Regions from separate parts of the Maricaulis sp. ABE4_448 genome, predicted to be linked through region 2. Evidence: predicted binding sites of a transcription regulator. Region 2 holds the regulator's gene; the other holds the start of a gene.
The links. The regulator HrcA, encoded in region 2, represses chaperone genes, less so after heat shock. The targets are predictions, from matches to a motif close to GTTAGCANTCNNNNNNNNNGANTGCTAAC.

Region 1 (3,593 bases), on a different contig from region 2:
GCGCGGGTGGCGTTCAGGGCGTCGTCAACGCGGTCCTTCTTTTCTTTCACTTCGATCTCGGTGGCACCGCCGACCTTGATCACGGCGACACCGCCGGCGAGCTTCGCCAGGCGTTCCTGCAGCTTCTCGCGATCATAGTCCGAAGTGGTTTCCTCGACCTGGCGGCGGATCTGGCCGACGCGGGCCTCGATGTCGGCCTTGGCGCCAACGCCGTCGACGATCGTCGTGTCATCCTTGGTGATGTTGACGCGCTTGGCCGAGCCCAGCATGTCGAGCGTCACCGTTTCCAGCTTGATGCCGAGGTCTTCAGAGATGACCTGGCCGCCGGTCAGGATGGCGATGTCTTCCAGCATGGCCTTGCGGCGATCGCCGAAGCCCGGAGCCTTCACGGCGGCGATCTTCAGGCCACCGCGCAGCTTGTTGACCACGAGGGTGGCCAGCGCTTCGCCTTCGACATCTTCCGCGATGATCAGCAGCGGACGGCCGGACTGCACCACCGATTCCAGGATCGGCAGCATCGGCTGCAGCGAGGTCAGCTTCTTTTCGAAGAGCAGGATGTAGGGCTCTTCCAGCTCGGCCTGCATCTTGTCGGCATCGGTGATGAAGTAGGGCGACAGGTAGCCGCGGTCGAACTGCATGCCTTCGACGACATCCAGCTCGGTCTCGAGAGACTTGGCTTCCTCGACCGTGATCACGCCTTCATTGCCGACCTTGGCCATGGCCTTGGCGATCATCTCGCCGATTTCCGTGGCGCCGTTGGCGGAGATGGTGCCGACCTGGGCGACTTCGTCAGAGCCCTTGATCGGGGTGGCGATCGACTTGATGTCCTCGATGACCAGGGCGACGGCCTTGTCGATACCGCGCTTCAGGTCCATCGGGTTCATGCCGGCGGCAACCGACTTCATGCCTTCGCGGACGATGGACTGGGCCAGGACCGTGGCGGTCGTGGTGCCGTCGCCGGCGACGTCATTCGTCTTCGAGGCCACTTCGCGCAGCATTTGCGCGCCCATGTTCTCGAACTTGTCGGCCAGTTCGATTTCCTTCGCGACGGAGACGCCGTCCTTCGTGGTGCGCGGAGCGCCGAAGGACTTCTCGATCACGACATTGCGGCCTTTCGGGCCGAGCGTGACTTTCACGGCGTTGGCGAGGATGTCGACGCCGCGCAGCATGCGTTCGCGGGCATCGGTGCCGAAATGTACGTCTTTAGCAGCCATTGCTTTATTCCTGTGTGTTGGATGTCTCGAGGGATCTTCGGAAGAGCGGCCGCCTTAGGCGCCCATGATGCCGAGGATGTCGGATTCTTTCATGATCAGGAGTTCTTCGCCGTTCAGCGTGACTTCGGTGCCCGACCACTTGCCGAACAGGATGCGGTCACCGGCTTTCACGTCGAGCGGACGGACCGAGCCGTCTTCCTTGATCGCGCCGCCGCCGACGGCGACGATTTCGCCTTCCTGGGGCTTTTCCTTGGCCGTATCCGGGATGATGATCCCGCCCTTGGTCGTGGACTCTTCTTCGACGCGCTTCACCAGCACGCGGTCGTGCAGAGGACGAAAGGTCATCTTGGTCTATCTCCAAAAAGAGGACTGTGGTTCCTGGCAGGGCCGCGGTTTAGCACTCACCTTGGCCGACTGCTAACAGCGGGCAGATAAGGGGCAGGACCCGGAGCGTCAAGAGGCGCTGATTGCAAAAAATGCGATTGCGCGCAGCACCGCGCGAACGAATCCCGGTCATCGCGCGTTCATCTGATGGACCATACATCCGACGTTGCAACGCCTGTCACATTTCAGGTTATGATCGCAACCGGTTGCGTAGCTGAGAGGGAAACCCGATGAAACTTCGCACTGCAGTCGTCACGAGCCTGGCGGCGCTGGCGGTAACCGCCTGCACCACCACTGATCCCTATACCGGCGAGACCCGCCCCAATTACACCGGGCGCGGCGTGCTCCTGGGTGCCGCCGCAGGCGCGGCCCTGGGCTATCTCACCAATACCAATGACAGCGAGGAAGGTCGCACCAACGCCCTGATCGGCGCCGGTGTCGGTGCGCTGGCCGGCGGTGCCATCGGCAATTACATGGACCGTCAGGAGACGGCCATGCGCGAGGCGCTGAGCGATACCGGCGTGGGCGTGCGCCGTGAAGGCAATGATCTTCGCCTGATCATGCCGGGCGATGTCACCTTTGCCACCAATTCGTCCGACATCCAGGGCCAGTTCTACGGCATTCTGAGCGACGTCTCGACGGTGCTGAACCGCTATCCGGCGACCTATGTGGACGTGGTCGGACATGCCGACTCGACCGGTCCGGCGGACTACAACCAGACGCTTTCGGAGAACCGGGCGCTGTCTGTTGCCAACTACCTGATCGCCCAGGGTGTGATGCGCGACCGTTTCTATGTTGCCGGCATGGGCGAGCGCTCGCCGATCGCGTCGAATGACACGCCGTCGGGCCGCCAGCAGAACCGCCGCGTGGAAATCCTGATCCGTCCCCACACGACTTCTTAGGGGTTTCTTCCCCACGCCAGTGGGGAAGTGGGCCGATGCGGCGCATCGGGTCGAAGGGGGCGCGGCCACAGGCCGCGAAAAGTGCCGGCCCAAGGTATTCCGCCGCTACGGCGGCGGCCCCTCCACCGCTTCGCGGTTCCCCTCCCCAACAGGTTGGGGAGGAAAGACATTCAAGCGGCCCGCTTCGGCGGGCCGTTTTAGTTTATGCATTCCAATAAAGATCAATATGTTGGATAGATATCCCGAGTTAGGGTTTACCTTCGTTAACCAAACGACAACCGGCAGCGACGCAGATTAACCTTCAAGCATTCGTGACGATTCGCTGCATCGGAAGGCCAGCATGCCCCGCGCGCTCGATATTCTTATCCTCATGACCTACGTCGCCATCGCGACCGTGGCCGCGATCGGTTTCGAGCGGCTCGGCCTGATGTCGGGCATGACTGCCTGGATGATGGGAGCGATTGTCTTCATCGTGGCCGGAATGGCCCATTCCGCAGCGTCGCGCTCGCAGGAGCGTCGAGTGCTGGAAAAGGAAATCCACAGCCTCAAGGCCTCCAATCTGGCACTCGCCGAGGAATTTCAAGCGGCCCAGAAGCGGATCGACGCAATCACCGACGATCTGCGCGCCGAAGCGGTCGAGCGCGACAATGCGCTGGTGCATGAGGTGAAGGTGCTGGAAGACCTGGTCCGCCGTGTCGGCGGTCCGCGCGAGGTCGATACCCGCACCGGTGCCGGACAAGCCGCGAGCGGTGGCTCGACCGATATCGACACCGTACGTGATGCGCTCAGCGCCAACCGGGTCGATCTCTATCTCCAGCCCGTCGTTACGCTGCCGCAACGCCGCGTCGCCTTCTATGAGGGCTATACCCGGCTGCGCGATGCGACCGGTCGTGTGCTGACACCGGCTTCCTTCATCGCCGCCGCGGAAGAGGCCGGCGTGATGACCGAGGTCGACAATCTTCTCCTGTTCCGCTGCGTGCAGATTGTACGCCGCCTCACCGGCCAGGACCGCAAGGTCGGCATCTTCTGCAATGTTTCGCTGAACTCGCTCTCGGATGAGGACTTCTTCCCTGAATTCCTCGACTTCGTCCGC
Region 2 (3,593 bases):
GCTGCTGCACCCCGAAATGTTTGCAACCGTGAGTGCCGCATCGCTCGGCTGGATCGAAGCCCTCGACGCCGCCGAGATCCCGGATGATCGCGTCATCTTCCACATCAGCGCCGGATACTACGAGCCCCGTTTCCTGCCCGACAGCGAAGCTGCGGTCGAACAAATCAACGCGGCAGGCGGCACCGCCCACCTGACACGCTATGTTTCGGGCCATTCACCATTGGCCTACGAACAGCAGTTCGCGCGCGCGCTGGCAGCAACCTTCCCGGCAGACGAGGACTGCGTGCCGCAATCCGCAGAATAGCCGCCACACCGCTTTCCCCCCGGAATGCGCTGGGTGCCTCCTGGAAAGTGAAAAGGGCCCTACCCTTTCAACGCCGCCAGCTGTGCCGCGCACAGGTCGGTCACGCCGGCCTTGGCGAGGGCGAAGAGGTCGTGGAAATCGCTTTCCGGGATCGGCTTGTCCTCGGCGGTTGCCTGGATCTCGACAATGCCGCCGGTATTGGTGAGGACGAAATTGGCGTCGGCCCCGGCGCGGCGGTCTTCCTCGTATTCCAGATCGAGACGGGTCTCGCCGTCGACCACGCCGCAGGAGATGGCGGCGAGCTGGCCGTGCACCGGATCGGCTTTCAGCAGGCCTTCCTCGATCAGATAGCCGGTGGCCTGTTTCAGGGCGACCCAGGCGCCGGTGATGGCCGCGGTGCGGGTGCCGCCATCGGCCTGGATGACATCGCAGTCGACGGTGATCTGGCGTTCGCCCAAGGCCTTGAGGTCGACGACGGCGCGCAGGGAACGGCCGATCAGGCGCTGGATTTCCTGGGTGCGGCCGGACTGTTTGCCCGCCGCCGCCTCGCGGCGTCCCCGTGTGTGCGTGGCACGCGGCAGCATGCCGTACTCCGCCGTCACCCAGCCCTTGCCGCCACCGCGCAGCCACGGCGGAACACTGTCTTCGATACTGGCAGTGCACAGCACATGCGTACCGCCGAAGCGGGCCATGCAGGAGCCTTCGGCATAGACGGAAACACCGGCTTCCAGGCTGATCTCGCGCATTGCGTCACGGGCGCGTCCGAAGGGTCTCATGCATCTCTCCACGTCTTGATACCGGCCGCTCCTAGCGGCATGTGCGCATCGCTTCAAGCGCCGCGGCAGGGATCGCAGACAGGAATAGAGAATTGAACCGGCGCAAAGCGGCGATTAATTGAGAGGCATGGCTGATATGCGACCCGAATCGACCCTGGCGGCCCTGGACGGACGGATGCGCACGATCTTTCGCGAGATCGTGGAAGCCTATCTGCGCTCCGGTGAGCCCGTCGGTTCGCGCACCCTGTCGCAGACCGGCAATCTGTCACTGTCGCCGGCCTCGATCCGCAACACCATGGCCGACCTGGCGCATATGGGCCTGCTGACCGCACCGCATTCCAGCGCCGGCCGCATGCCGACCCATGCCGGTCTGCGCCTGTTCGTCGACGGGCTGTTGCAGGTCGGCCAGCTGACCGAGGACGAGCGCAAGGCGATCGAAGGCAAGGTGACGCGTACCGGCCGGACCCAGCAGGACCTCTTGTCCGAAGCCTCCTCCCTGCTGTCGGGCCTGGCGGGCGGCGCCGGCCTGGTGGTTACGCCCAAGCGCGAAGCCCCGCTGCGGCATGTCGAATTCGTGCCGCTCTCCCCGCAGGAAGTGCTGGCCGTGCTCGTCTTCGAGGACGGCACGGTGGAGAACCGGCTGATGCACGCGCCGGACGGCATGCCGCCGGTCACACTGATCGAGGCCGGCAATTATCTTTCGGCCCGGCTGAAGGGACGCTCGCTTGCCGAGGCGCGCAAGGCGATCGAGGCCGAGATCGCCCAGCGCCGCTCGCAGCTGGACAGCGCCGCCGAGGACCTCGTCAAGCAGGGCCTGGCCGACTGGTCCGGCGGCTCGGCCGAGCGCGCCCTGATCGTGCGCGGCCAGGCGCGGCTGCTGGAAAGTGTCGATGCCGCCGGCGATCTGGAACGCATCCGCCTGCTGTTCGAGGACATCGAGCGCAAGGAAGAGCTGATCACCCTGCTGGACAAGGCCCGCGACGGCGATGGCGTGCGCCTGTTCATCGGAGCCGAGAACCCGCTCTTCAGTCTGTCGGGTTCAAGCGTGATCGTGGCTCCCTATATGAACTCGGAACAGGAAATCATCGGGGCGCTGGGTGTAATTGGCCCCACCCGTTTGAACTATGCGCGTGTTATCCCCCTGGTTGACTACACCGCACGCGTTGTCGGGCAGATCCTCGACGGCGCGCGATCTTGAGAGTGAAGACGAATGAGCGAGACCGACAAGACCCCGCAGGACGAGCTGGACATGGACGCCTCGAAGAATCCCGAGGCGGCAGCCGAAGGCGATGAGGCGGATACCGGCGCGAGCGAAACCTCGACCGAGGATGTCATCGCCAAGCTGACCGCCGAAATCGACGCCTTGCGCGACGACAAGCTGCGCGCGCTGGCCGATGCCCAGAACACGCGGCGCCGGGCGGAGAAGGAAGTCGCCGATGCGCGCGCCTATTCCGTCTCCAGCTTTGCCAAGGACATTCTCGACGTGGCCGACAATCTCTCCCGCGCCGTGGGCGCTGTGGACGAGGCGGCCCTCGCCGATGCCCCGGACGCGGTGAAAAACCTCGTCGAAGGCGTGGCGATGACGGAAAAGGCGCTGCTATCCAAGATGGAGCGTCACGGGGTGAAGAAGATCGACCCGCAGCCGGGCGATGCCTTCAACCCGCATCATCACCAGGCCGTCGCCCAGATCCCGTCCGAGCACGCCAATGGCACGATCGCGGCCGTCATGCAGACCGGCTATCTGATCGGCGACCGCACCCTGCGCGCTGCCATGGTGGCCGTGTCCGCCGGCGGCGGCCATGGCGAGGGCGGAAGTCCCGGCGGCAATGGCGTCGACGTCACGGCCTGACCGGACCGCGGATCAAACATCGCCTGTTTTCGCCGGGCCCCCTCGCAAGGGGCGCGGCGGCAGTCCATGATAGCCGCGTGATGAAACGGGGTTGAAAATCATGTCGATGCTGCCGCAATGGGCGATGGACGCGCTGAACATCCTGACCCAGCTCTTCATCCTGGCGCTGGGGGCTGCGGCGCTGGCGATGATCGCCCTGTATATCGCCGACCGGGCCCAGACCGCCGATGCGGTGCGCCGCAACTATCCCCTGGTTGGCCGCTTCCGTAACCTGTTCACCACGCTGGGCGAGTTCTTCCGCCAGTATTTCTTCGCCATGGACCGGGAGGAACTGCCCTTCAACCGGGCCGAGCGCGACTGGGTTTACCGGTCGGCCCGGGGTGAGGGCGGCACCGTGCCGTTCGGCTCCACCAAGCCGATGGACAAGGTCGGTACGGCGCTCTTCGTCAATTGCGCCTTCCCGCTGCTCGACGATCATGCCGCCGCGACCGAACCCCTGCGCATCGGGCCGCATGCCCGCGCGCCTTATGATGCGCCCTCTTTCTTCAATATTTCCGGCATGAGCTATGGCGCCCTGTCGAAGCCGGCGGTGCAGGCGCTCTCGCGTGGCGCCGCGAAGGCGGGGATCTGGCTGAACACCGGCGAGGGCGGGCTCTCGCCCTGG

Region 1: groES (co-chaperone GroES) is a predicted target of HrcA. The motif match lies at 1,608-1,636, and genes of this name have one in related genera.

The regions. Positions count from the first base shown of each region.
Region 1 is NZ_JBSWXX010000004.1:468,295-471,887, forward strand. It holds gene groL (chaperonin GroEL) at 1-1,214, opposite strand, end outside; gene groES (co-chaperone GroES) at 1,269-1,559, opposite strand; gene ACXAJV_RS13700 (YiaD family glycine zipper/OmpA-like lipoprotein) at 1,829-2,500, shown strand; gene ACXAJV_RS13705 (EAL domain-containing protein) at 2,841-3,593, shown strand, end outside.
Region 2 is NZ_JBSWXX010000001.1:201,167-204,759, reverse strand. It holds gene ACXAJV_RS01070 (alpha/beta hydrolase) at 1-304, shown strand, start outside; gene rph (ribonuclease PH) at 364-1,080, opposite strand; gene hrcA (heat-inducible transcriptional repressor HrcA) at 1,217-2,278, shown strand; gene grpE (nucleotide exchange factor GrpE) at 2,291-2,929, shown strand; gene ACXAJV_RS01050 (FMN-binding glutamate synthase family protein) at 3,036-3,593, shown strand, end outside.